Regions from separate parts of the Arthrobacter sp. U41 genome, predicted to be linked through region 3. Evidence: riboswitches for the same ligand, from Rfam matches in the RefSeq annotation. Region 3 holds a riboswitch; each other region holds the start of a gene.

Region 1 (3,788 bases), 1.4 Mb from region 3:
CTGGTGGCGGTGTCCCTGATCGGGTTCGTCGGCTCCGTCACGGTGGCCCGCTTCGTTGCCGACCGGCGGGAGCAGCCCCGTGAATCCTGAAACCTTCTCCGGCGACACCGTGATCGACGCCGTCTCCGCGGTCCTTATGGTGCTCGGCGCGCTGATGTCCCTCGCCGCGGCGGTGGGGCTGCTCCGATTCCCGGACCTCATGACCCGGATGCATGCGGCCACCAAGCCGCAGGTGCTGGGGCTGTTCCTGCTGCTCTTCGCGCTGGGACTTCAAATGCGCACCTGGTGGGTCTGGCCGGTGCTGGTGGTCGCCTGGATCTTCCAGCTGCTCACCGTGCCGGTGTCGGCCCACATGGTGGGCCGGGCCGGGTACCGCACCAAGCACCTGCACCCGGAGCTGCTCAGCACGGACGAGCTGGAGGCCGTGGTGCAGCAGGCGGCGGGCACACGCGGTTTCACCGAGGACGACGGCGACGCGGTCACCGACGGGCGGTGAGTGCTAGACGAGGTCCTGGGACTTGGCGAAACGGGTGATCGCGCGCTGGGTCCCGCGGTTCGCGAGGACCTGGATGATGGCGCTGACGGATGCCGAGATCAGCGCGAACGTCAGGGCAGAGCGCAGCGTGGTGGGCACATCGTCGTCGTGGCCCTTGGGCGGCTTGTTGCCCGTGGATTTCTCCCAGACGGTGTCAACGAGCTTGGTGCCGACAAAGCCGGCGAGCAGGCTGATGCCGGTGCCGAGCAGTTTGATGAAGATGTTCATTCTTCGGACTCCTAGCGGGAGGAAACAGGGCTTCCCCTAGCCTAGCGGTCCTTGCCCGGCGGTCCAGCCAGGGCAAAGGAGCTGATGCCGCGGGGTCCCGCATGGCTGGGGTGCGGCAGCGGCGGCAGGCTAGCCTGAGGTCCCGGCGCGGCCGAGGATCTCGGACAGGGCTTCGACCACCAGCTCATGGTCGGCCTTCTGCGGCAACCCCGACACCGTGACGGTGGCGACCATCCCGGTCCCGCGCACGTAGACGGGGAAGGCGCCGCCGTGGGCGGCAAACTCTGCCTGGTCGAACCATGCGTTGTCCTCGATCCTCGTCCCGGCGGCCCGGGCCCGGAGACCGACCAGCAGCGACGGGACCTCGTAGCGGACGGCCGTGCGCTGCTTGGCCCTGACCCAGCGTTCGTTGTCCGGCGTGGCGCCCTCCAGCGCCGCGTGGAAGAGCACCTGCTCACCCTTGGTGATGTCGATGGCGATCGGATGGGAGCGTTGCCTGCCGAGTTCAACCAGGAGGAGGCCCAGGTCCAGGGCATCGTCCTTGCCGAAAGACCGGAACTGCAGCTCGTCGATTTCGGCCAGGATGCGTCCGATGAGCGCCCCCAGGGATCCGTGCGGCTGCTCGTCCTCGGAGTCCGGGTCATAGTCGGGGGAAGTCGCTGGTGCGTTGGTCAAGTGTTTCAGCTTCCGTTAGGTAGCCGCCGGCGGTGGCGGCATCCGGGGGTTCCCATGCCTTGCCGACTCTACCAAGCAGAGGCTTCCGGGTCACCGGCACCGGAGGCCGCGGATTGTGACGGTAACCTAAGAAAGCAGCGCCCGGTGGGTGTAAACTGGGCCACGCCCACAAGGGCGATATTAAATACGACAGGGGAGCGCCGCCGTCGGGCATCACCGGGGAAATCCGGGGAAACCACAGGTGGGCGCTGAGAGTGCGGACAGCCGCAGACCCTCGAACCTGATCCGGTTAGTACCGGCGCAAGGGAGTCGAGTTCTCAGAGTGCCCGGAGCGGCGGCGGAAGCCGCGGACCCCGGCGCACTCTCCCCTCCTGTTCCTCAGGAGGACGACATGACTGATACATCTGCCCAGCAGACGCTCACCCGACGCGGCTACAACTGGCGTGTGGTGGACATTGTGGTGGCCGCGTTGATCGCGGTCGCCGGCGGCGTGATCTTCTGGGCCTGGTCCCAGGGCGCCAACCTCATTTCCGCCCCCGTCAACGCGTTCTACCCGCCGCTGACCGGGCTCTACGCCGGCGGCTGGATGATCCCGGCGGTGCTGGGAATGCTCATCATCCGCAAGCCGGGAGCCGCGCTGTTCTGCGAAACCGTGGCCGCCACCGGCGAGCTGATCATGGGCTCGCAATACGGCACCACGGTGCTCATTTCCGGCCTGCTGCAGGGCCTTGGCGCCGAGCTGGTGTTCGCCGCATTCGTGTACAAGAAGTTCAACCTGCCGGTGTCGGTGCTGGCCGGTGCCGGTGCGGGCCTGTTCTGCGGGCTGAACGATGCGTTTATGCCTTGGGGCTGGAACATCGCGTATGCCGGCGGCGACAAGCTCGCCTACATCATCTTCACGGCCGTTTCCGGCGCGGTGATCGCCGGCAGCCTGTCCTGGCTCGCTACCCGGGGCCTGGCCAGGACGGGCGTACTGAGTTCCTTTGCCTCCCGCAGGGCGGCCACGGAGCCCGTTTTCTCCTGATGTCCGCCTACAGCACGTCCGCCTGCAGCGGGGGCCGCCCGGCCACGGTCACCGCGCGGGGCTGGGGCTGGCGGCACGCCGGCCGGCTCCGGCCCGCCATCAGCGGCCTGGACCTGGACATCGGGCCCGGGGAGCGGGTGCTGCTGCTGGGACCTTCCGGTGCCGGCAAGTCCACGCTGCTCCATGCCCTGGCCGGGGTGCTGGGCGACAGCTCCGCCGGTGACGCTGACCGTGCCGGTGCACCGGTGGACGCCGAGGACGCCGACGAGACCGGCCGCCTGCTGGTCGACGGGGCCCCGCCCCGGGCCCGGCGCGGCCGGGCCGGGCTGGTCCAGCAGGATCCGGAGACCCAGGTGGTGCTCTCGCGCCTGGGCGACGATGTCGCCTTCGGCGCCGAAAACCTGTCCGTGCCCCCGGCGGAGATCTGGCCGCGGGTAGCGGAGGCGCTGGACGACGTCGGGCTGGGCCGGCTGCCGCTGGACCACCCAACGTCGGCGCTTTCCGGCGGGCAGAAGCAGCGCCTGGCGCTCGCCGGCATCCTGGCGATGCGCCCGGGGTTGATCCTGCTCGATGAACCCACCGCCAATCTGGACCCCGCGGGTGTCCTGGAAGTCCGCGACGCCGTCGGCCGCTGCCTGGACAAGACCGGGGCCACCCTGGTGGTGGTGGAGCACAGGGTTTCCGTCTGGAAGGACCTGGTGGACCGGATCGTGGTGCTGCAGCCCGGATCGGCGACGGACTCCGCCGTGCTGATCGACGGGCCGCCGGACCGGGTCCTGGCCGAGGCACGGGACATGCTCACCGCAGCCGGCGTCTGGGTCCCCGGCTACGTGCCGCCGACCCGGGCCCGCGCCGCGGGGGCCGGGGGCGGGCCCGGCGCCACCCCCGGTGCCGGGCCCGCGGGCCAGCTGCTGCTCGCCGCGGAGGATCTGGCCGTGTCGCGCGAACGTCCGCGGCGGGCCGGTCTCCGCGGCGGCTTCCGGCCGATCCCGCCGGAGCCCGTGCAGTCCGGCATCATCGCCCAGGTCCGCGCCGGCGAAGCCCTTACCATCACGGGCCCCAACGGCTCGGGGAAGTCCACCTTCGCCCTGACCCTCGCCGGCCTGCTCCCGCCGGTGTCCGGCACGGTCTCCGCCACCCTGGAGCTCAGTGCCGGCGCGGGGATCGATCCGTACAAGTGGAAGGCGCAGCAGCTGATCGCCAGGATAGGCACCGTGTTCCAGGAACCCGAGCACCAGTTCGTCACCGGGCGTGTGCTGGATGAGCTGATGTTCGGCCCCCGGCACCTGGGCCGCGGCGAGGATCGGGTGGACGAACTGCTGGAGC
Region 2 (3,788 bases), 120 kb from region 3:
CGCCGCGTACCGGGGGAACTTCGCCTCCGACTGCGCGGCGATGTCCGGGAAGGTGGCGATGTTGATGAGCGTGGGAACGATCGGCACACTCTGTTCGGCGAAACGCGCCAGATGCCGCGGCAGCAGGCCGGTCGCGTGCTCGATGCAGTCGATCCCGGCGTCGAGCATGTCGTCCAGGGTGTCTTCGGCGAAGCAGTGGGCCGTGACCCGGGCGCCTTCATCATGGGCGGCCGCGATGGCGTCTTTCAATTCCGCCGCGGGGAAGCTGGCGGCGAGGTCGCCGGCGTCGCGGTCGATCCAGTCCCCCACGAGTTTGACCCAGCCGTCGCCGGCCCGCGCCTGCTTGCGCACGGCCTCCACCAGGTCCTCGGGCTCCACCTCGACGGCGAAGCCCCGGAGGTACCGCCGGGTCCTCGCGATATGCCGGCCCGAGCGGATGAGGCGCGGCAGGTCCGCCCGTTGCTGGATCCAGCGGGTGTCGTGGACGGCGCCGGCGTCGCGGACGAGGAGGGTTCCGGCGTCGCGGTCGGTCATGGCCTGTTCTTCCGCCAGCTGCTCCGGGACGTCCCCGCCGGGTCCAAGACCGATGTGGCAGTGCGCGTCGACCAGTCCGGGGATGACCCAGCCGTCCAGGATCAGGTCCGGGGCGGCGGCGGGCCTGCGGAAGGTCAGGAGGCCATCGACGGACCAGAGTCCGCGGTGTTCCTGCTCGGGTCCGGTGAGGACGGGGCCGCTGAATTCGATGATGCCGGTCATGGCTTAAAGCCTAAGCCGCATGACGACCCGCCGGCCAAGATCATCCAGCCCCGGCAGTGCTTCGTAGGCCCGCAGGGCGGCCAGCGCCTTCCCCGGCTCGGCGAGCTCCGCGAAGCCGCAGCTCGCGTAAAACCGTGCATTGAACGGGACGTCCCTGAAAGTGCAAAGGGTCATGAATTCATAGCCGCGTATCCGGGCTCCGTCGATGGCCGCCTCCACCAAAGACCTTCCGACCCCGCGCCCAGCAGAGTCGGGATGCACGGAGACTTGTTCCAGATGGGCCTGGCCGCCAACCTCATCAACACGGGCAAACCCCACAGTCGGATTCCCGGCGACCAGTATGAAGAGCGTCTCACCCGACGTCGGGGGCCCTGGGGCCGGGAGCGCGCGGTACCCGACCTCCGCCTTGAGCAAGCGGTCCGCCGCGGCCTCAAGAGCCGGGAGGGCCGCGAGGTCTTCAGGCGTCGCTGTCCTGATGCGGGGTACGGCCTTGGGCTGAGTCACGATGCCACGCTAACACCGCGTCAACACGGCGTCGTGAGGGCCCCGTCACACGCGCCAGGCTTTCCGACGGCACGTGGTAGCTTCGTCTACGACCACACGGGTGCCCTTGCAGGGGCTGAGATCGGGCTGACGCAGCCTGCGACCGTTGAACCTGTCCGGGTAATGCCGGCGAAGGAAGTGAGTATTTCCGTGAACACGCAATTGACGCAGCACAGCCCTGTCCAAAACCGGGACGACGACGAGCAGGCAGTCCCGGTCCAGCCCGCGGCCCCCACGCAATCGCTGAGGTCCCACTCCCTGGCGTTCGCCACGGACGCCGAACACGGCATCCGCGTCCCGGTGACCGAAATCGCGCTGGCCGACTCCCCGGCCGGCGCCGCCAACGCCCCGTTCCGCGTGTACCGCACCGCCGGTCCCGGAAGTGAACCGGTCCGCGGGCTGGAGCCTTTCCGGGGTCCCTGGATTGCCGCCAGGGAGGACACCGAACCTTACGAGGGCAGGGCCCGGGAACTGCTGGATGACGGCAGGTCGGCAGTGCGGCGCGGCGCAGCGTCGGCCGAGTGGATGGGCGCCCGCCCGGTGCCGCGCCGCGCCGTCGACGGCAGGACGGTCACGCAGATGCGGTACGCGCGGGACTGGGTGATCACCCAGGAGATGCGGTTCGTCGCGCTGCGCGAGAACTGCGACGTCGAGCTGGTCCGCAGCGAGTTGGCCGCGGGCCGCGCCATCATCCCCAGCAACGTCAACCATCCTGAATCCGAACCGATGATCATCGGCAAGGCGTTCCTGGTGAAAATCAACGCCAACATCGGCAACTCCGCAGTAACCAGCTCCATCGCTGAGGAAGTAGACAAACTTCAATGGGCCACCCAATGGGGTGCGGACACGGTGATGGACCTCTCCACCGGGGACGACATCCACACCACGCGCGAATGGATCATCCGCAACTCCCCTGTGCCCATCGGCACGGTCCCCATCTACCAGGCGCTGGAGAAGGTCAATGGTGAGGCGAACGCCCTTACCTGGGAGATCTTCCGGGACACCGTGATCGAGCAGTGCGAGCAGGGAGTGGACTATATGACCATCCACGCCGGGGTGCTGCTGCGCTACGTGCCGCTGACGGCCAACCGGGTCACCGGCATCGTGTCCCGCGGCGGAGCGATCATGGCCGGCTGGTGCCTGGCCCACCACCAGGAAAATTTCCTCTATACCCACTTCGATGAGCTGTGCGGGATCTTCGCCCGCTACGACGTCGCGTTCTCGCTGGGTGACGGGCTGCGGCCCGGCGCGACGGCGGATGCCAACGACGCGGCGCAGTTCTCCGAGCTGGACACCCTGGCCGAGCTCACGCAGCGGGCCTGGACTTTCGACGTACAGGTCATGGTGGAAGGGCCCGGGCACGTGCCGTTCCACCTGGTCCGGGAAAACGTCGAGCGCCAGCAGGAACTCTGCAAGGGAGCCCCGTTCTATACGCTGGGGCCGCTGGTCACCGATATTGCACCCGGCTATGACCACATCACCTCGGCGATCGGCGCCACCGAGATTGCCCGCTATGGAACAGCGATGCTCTGCTACGTCACGCCCAAGGAGCACCTGGGACTGCCCAACAAGGACGACGTAAAGACCGGGGTGATCACCTACAAGATCGCAGCCCACGCCGCGGATCTCGCCAAGGGCCACGCCGGTGCGCATGAACGCGACGACGCCCTGTCCAAGGCACGGTTCGAGTTCCGCTGGCGGGACCAGTTCGCGCTGTCCCTGGACCCGGTGACGGCCGAGGCGTTCCACGATGAGACGCTCCCCGCGGAGCCGGCCAAAACGGCACATTTCTGCTCGATGTGCGGACCCAAGTTCTGCTCCATGCGGATCAGCCAGGACATCCGGGACGAATACGGCTCAGCGGATCCGCAGGCCGCGCTGGCGGCCGGAATGCGGGAAAAGAGCAACGAGTTCATCGCCTCGGGCGGCAAGGTCTACCTGCCGGCGCCTGCCGTCGGCGGACCCGAAGCCGGCTAGGACGCCTCGGCGTGCTGGTGCCGCCCGACGTCGGCGATGAAGGCCCGGATGGCCCGGTTGCCCTCCGGCGAATCCTGGGGCCGGTGGCCGCCGGGCGCAACGCGGTGCAGGGCGCCGGTCTCACGCAGGTAGCCCGCGATTTCTTCATAGAGCGGCTCCCAGCCGCCGGTCAGGACCAGGGTGGGGACGCCGGGGACGATCTGCAGCGGGGCTTCCCAGGGCGGCGCCTGCAGCCGCAGGCGGCGTGCCTCCAGCTGGTCCTCCGGGCTCGGGGCACCAAGGGTCGCCTGTGCGGGGGTGTGGGCCGCGGACACCCGGCGGACGAATTCGCGGTGGAAATCCTCGTCGCTCAGGTGGTGGCGGACCTCGAAGAGCGGCTGCATCAGGGCGCGGTGCGCCGCCGTCGCCGGCTGGTCCGCGGTGAGCGAGAGGCAGGCCGGTTCCACGAGAGTCAGGGAGTGCACCAGCTCCGGCCGTTCGACGGCGGCCATCATGGCGGAGATGGCCCCTTG
Region 3 (3,788 bases):
CATCAACCGCCTCCGCGCCCAGTGGGAAGGCATCGAGGGCCAGTCGACCTCCACCAAGATCCTCGCCCCCGAGCTGCTCTACGGCGAACCCGATCTGACCATCAAGGTAGTCCGTGACGTCTTCAACGAGGACTTCTCCAAGCTGATCGTCTCCGGCGAGGAAGCCTGGGACACCATCGAGGCCTACGTCACCTACGTGGCGCCCGACCTCGTGGGCCGGCTCGAGAAGTGGACCAAGGACACAGACATCTTCGCGGCCTGGCGCATCGACGAGCAGATCCACAAGGCGCTGGACCGCAAGGTCTTCCTGCCCTCCGGCGGCTCCCTCGTGATCGACCGCACCGAGGCCATGACCGTGGTGGACGTCAACACCGGCAAGTTCACCGGCAGCGGCGGCAACCTTGAGGAAACCGTCACCAAGAACAACCTCGAAGCTGCCGAGGAAGTCGTCCGGCAGCTGCGGCTCCGCGATATCGGCGGCATCATCGTCATCGACTTCATCGACATGGTGCTTGAATCGAACCGCGACCTCGTGCTGCGCCGAATGGTCGAGTGCCTGGGCCGGGACCGCACCAAACACCAGGTGGCGGAGGTGACCTCCCTGGGCCTCGTGCAGATGACGCGCAAGCGGATGGGCACCGGGCTGCTGGAAGTCTTCGGCGAACAGTGCGAAACCTGCGCCGGCCGCGGCATCGTCACCCACGACGAGCCGGTCGAGCACCGCCGCGCCAACGTTGTTGCCGCCGAGCACCACGTCCCGCGCACGGAACACCAGCAGCCGGCCGCGCGGACCGAACGCAAGAGCCGGCGCCGCGGCAGGGGCGGCCAGGGGCAGGAGGACCAGTACGTCCCGGCAGCAGTCCATCCCGAGCCGACCGAGGCCGAACGCCACGCCAAGGCCGAGGCAACCCGGGCAGCGCTGGCGAACATCGCCGCGGCGGCCCACGCCGCGCACCTGCATGACGGGGAGGCAGCCACCGCTGCCGACGCCGAGACCCGCCAGGCCGCTGTCGATGCGGTCGTCGAGCTGGCCGCCACAGAGGAAGCAGCGGGACGGCCCGCCGCCGTGCTGACGTTCGGCGGTGAGCAGGTCGCCCTGCCGTTCGTGGAGCACGCCGACAAGGCCAATGCGCCCGCGCTGACCCTGGACCTGCTGACAGAGGCCTTCGCCCACCTGGGTGAGGCCGAGGCAGCCCAGGCGCCGGCGGCAAAGTCAGCCGCGGCGACGGCCCCGGCCGCCCGGTCCGCGGCGGCAGCTCCGGCGCGCACCGGCGGAACCGGCCCGGGACGCACCCAGGCGCCGGGTTCCCAGACCGAGGCGGAAGCCGAGGCCGGAACCTCACGTGCCCGTCGCGGCCGCCGCAACCGGAGCGCCAGCCGCGCCCAGGGTGCAGCCAACGAGACCTCCGTGGAACAGCGGCAGGAAACTCCGCACGCCGCAGCGGTCTCGGTGCACGAGGCGAAGGTACCGGCAGCAACAACGCCGGCCGCCAAGCCTGCTGCGAGCGAGCCGATCATCCTTGGCGTCGGAGTTCCGGCCTCGGAGCTCTAACCGAAACAGTTCAGCAAGGCCGCGGGTGCGGTCCGGACGGCGTAGCAATACGCCAGGTTCGGGCCGTGCCCGCGGTTTCGTTAACGGATGAGGCTAGGCTGGATCACTGACACGGGGTGCCGCGCATCGAGCCGGCTGAGATCCAGACCCGTTGAACCTGTCCGGTTAGCACCGGCGAAGGGATGTCTCTCTTGACCACCGCCTCATCATTTCTTCCGTCTGACCCTGCCCCCTTGGCGCCCCGGATCCCGCGCGTGCTGGCGATCGCCGGCTCCGATCCCTCCGGCGGCGCCGGGATCCAGGCCGACCTCAAGAGCATTGCCGCCCACGGCGGCTATGGCATGGCGGCCATCACGGCCCTGACCGCGCAGAACACCCGCGGCGTCAGCGCCGTCCATGTCCCGCCCGCGGCCTTCCTGACCGCCCAGCTCGACGCCGTCAGCCAGGACATCAGCATCGACGCCGTCAAGATCGGGATGCTGGGGGATGCCTCCGTGATCGACGCCGTGCGCAGCTGGCTGGCGAAGACCCGCCCCGGCGTCGTGGTCCTGGATCCCGTGATGGTGGCGACCAGCGGCGACCGGCTGCTGCAGGAGTCCGCAGAGGCTGCCCTGCACGCCCTGCTGCCGTATGCGGACCTGATCACCCCCAACCTCGCCGAGCTCGCCATCCTGCTTCGGGAACCCGCCGCCGAGGACTGGTCCGGGGCGCTGGAACAGGGCAAACGGCTCGCCGCGCAGACCGGAACCACGGTCCTGGTGAAGGGCGGACACCTTGAGCGCGGCGGATGCCCCGACGCGCTGGTCAACACCGGCGGACTCCTCGCCCAGGACGTCGTGGTGGTGCCGGGGGAGCGGGTATCCACCCGCAACAGCCACGGGACAGGATGTTCGCTGTCCTCGGCCATGGCTACCGTGCAAGCCAGAACCATTGGACACGCCGGGGCGGGGGACTGGGAGGCTGCGCTCCGCGAGGTCAAACCCTGGCTGCAGGGGGCACTGCGCAGCTCGGACAAGCTTGACGTCGGAACCGGCAACGGTCCGGTCCACCACTTCCATCATGTCCAGCAGCAGACCGAGGACCACGGCCGGACCCGGCGGATACCGGCCGCCGGTGAATTCGCCGCCGCCCTCCGGGCCTCCGCAACCGCCGACCTCGAGTCGATCTACGGACTGGACTTCATCAAGGCCCTTGCCGACGGGTCGCTGCCGGAGCACGAATTCGCCTACTATCTCGCCCAGGACGCCCTGTACCTCAACGGCTATTCCCGGGTCCTGGCCCGTGCCGCCGCCATCGCACCCACCGAGGCTGAGCAGCTCTTCTGGGCCCGCTCCGCCCAGCACTGCCTCGAAGTGGAATCCGATCTGCACCGGACCTGGCTGAGCGGCCGCACGGCACACGTGACGCCCGGGCCGGTCACCAAGTCCTACGTGGACCATCTGCTGGCCGCGTCGGTGTCCGGCAGCTACGCGGTGCTGCTCGCCGCGGTGCTGCCGTGCTTCTGGCTCTACGCCGAGGTCGGGGAAACCCTGCACGGGCAGTTCCTCGCCGCGGGCGCCCCGGCCGAGAATCGCTACGCGGTGTGGCTGCGCACCTATGCCGATGAGGACTTCGCGGCCGCCACCCGGCAGGCCGTCGCCTACACAGACGCTGCGGCGCGGGCGGCGTCGGAGAGCGAACGGGACGCGATGGCCCTGGCCTTCCGGCAGTCTGCCCGCTACGAGGTCGATTTCTTCGACGCGCCGCGCCGGCACGCCTGACGTGGGGAGCCGGGGGAGCCTGTACGATGGTTGGGCACGGTTCCGGAAGTCGTTGCGGCAAGGCTCTGTCCATACAGAGTGGCGCCTATCACGTACCTCCCTTCGGAACCAGCCTCATTTGCGGCCGAAGGCAAAATTAGCGTAGTCTAGATCTTCGGTGCTTACGCCAACACTTGGGTTATGACCTTGAGGACGCTCCACTTGATTTCGAGTGCGAATGTCCACGGGATAGCTCATGGGTTCCCCCGGGGAATCCACCGGCGTAGAGGCACAGCGTGAGCCGGACCAGAAAACTTTGGACCCAGGTTCCGCACGCAAATCTAGTAATAAACGTCGAGAGAAGTGAGTTCCCCAGTGGTGTACGCGATTGTCCGCGCAGGCGGCCGCCAAGAGAAGGTTTCCGTTGGAGACTTCGTTACCCTGAACCGCGTCCCCGGTGGAGCCGGCAGCACCTTTGAGCTGCCCGCACTGCTCCT

The links. A riboswitch is a leader RNA that binds a small molecule or an ion and turns the genes downstream of it on or off. The one in region 3 is predicted to bind thiamine pyrophosphate.
Region 1: linked by a shared signal. The riboswitch ahead of ASPU41_RS04420 (ECF transporter S component) and the one ahead of ASPU41_RS17675 (bifunctional hydroxymethylpyrimidine kinase/phosphomethylpyrimidine kinase) in region 3 are both predicted to bind thiamine pyrophosphate.
Region 2: linked by a shared signal. The riboswitch ahead of thiC (phosphomethylpyrimidine synthase ThiC) and the one ahead of ASPU41_RS17675 (bifunctional hydroxymethylpyrimidine kinase/phosphomethylpyrimidine kinase) in region 3 are both predicted to bind thiamine pyrophosphate.

What each region holds. Positions count from the first base shown of each region.
Region 1 is NZ_CP015732.1:933,493-937,280, reverse strand. Features, by position in the region: gene ASPU41_RS04440 (monovalent cation/H+ antiporter complex subunit F) at 1-90, shown strand, start outside; gene mnhG (monovalent cation/H(+) antiporter subunit G) at 80-496, shown strand; gene ASPU41_RS04430 (DUF4235 domain-containing protein) at 500-763, opposite strand; gene ASPU41_RS04425 (heme-degrading domain-containing protein) at 893-1,438, opposite strand; TPP riboswitch at 1,620-1,763, shown strand; gene ASPU41_RS04420 (ECF transporter S component) at 1,830-2,462, shown strand; gene ASPU41_RS04415 (ABC transporter ATP-binding protein) at 2,462-3,788, shown strand, end outside.
Region 2 is NZ_CP015732.1:3,997,253-4,001,040, forward strand. Features, by position in the region: gene ASPU41_RS18260 (amidohydrolase family protein) at 1-756, opposite strand, end outside; gene ASPU41_RS18265 (GNAT family N-acetyltransferase) at 760-1,260, opposite strand; TPP riboswitch at 1,347-1,454, shown strand; gene thiC (phosphomethylpyrimidine synthase ThiC) at 1,450-3,276, shown strand; gene ASPU41_RS18275 (alpha/beta fold hydrolase) at 3,273-3,788, opposite strand, start outside.
Region 3 is NZ_CP015732.1:3,879,532-3,883,319, reverse strand. Features, by position in the region: gene ASPU41_RS17680 (Rne/Rng family ribonuclease) at 1-1,552, shown strand, start outside; TPP riboswitch at 1,655-1,752, shown strand; gene ASPU41_RS17675 (bifunctional hydroxymethylpyrimidine kinase/phosphomethylpyrimidine kinase) at 1,735-3,312, shown strand; gene rplU (50S ribosomal protein L21) at 3,667-3,788, shown strand, end outside.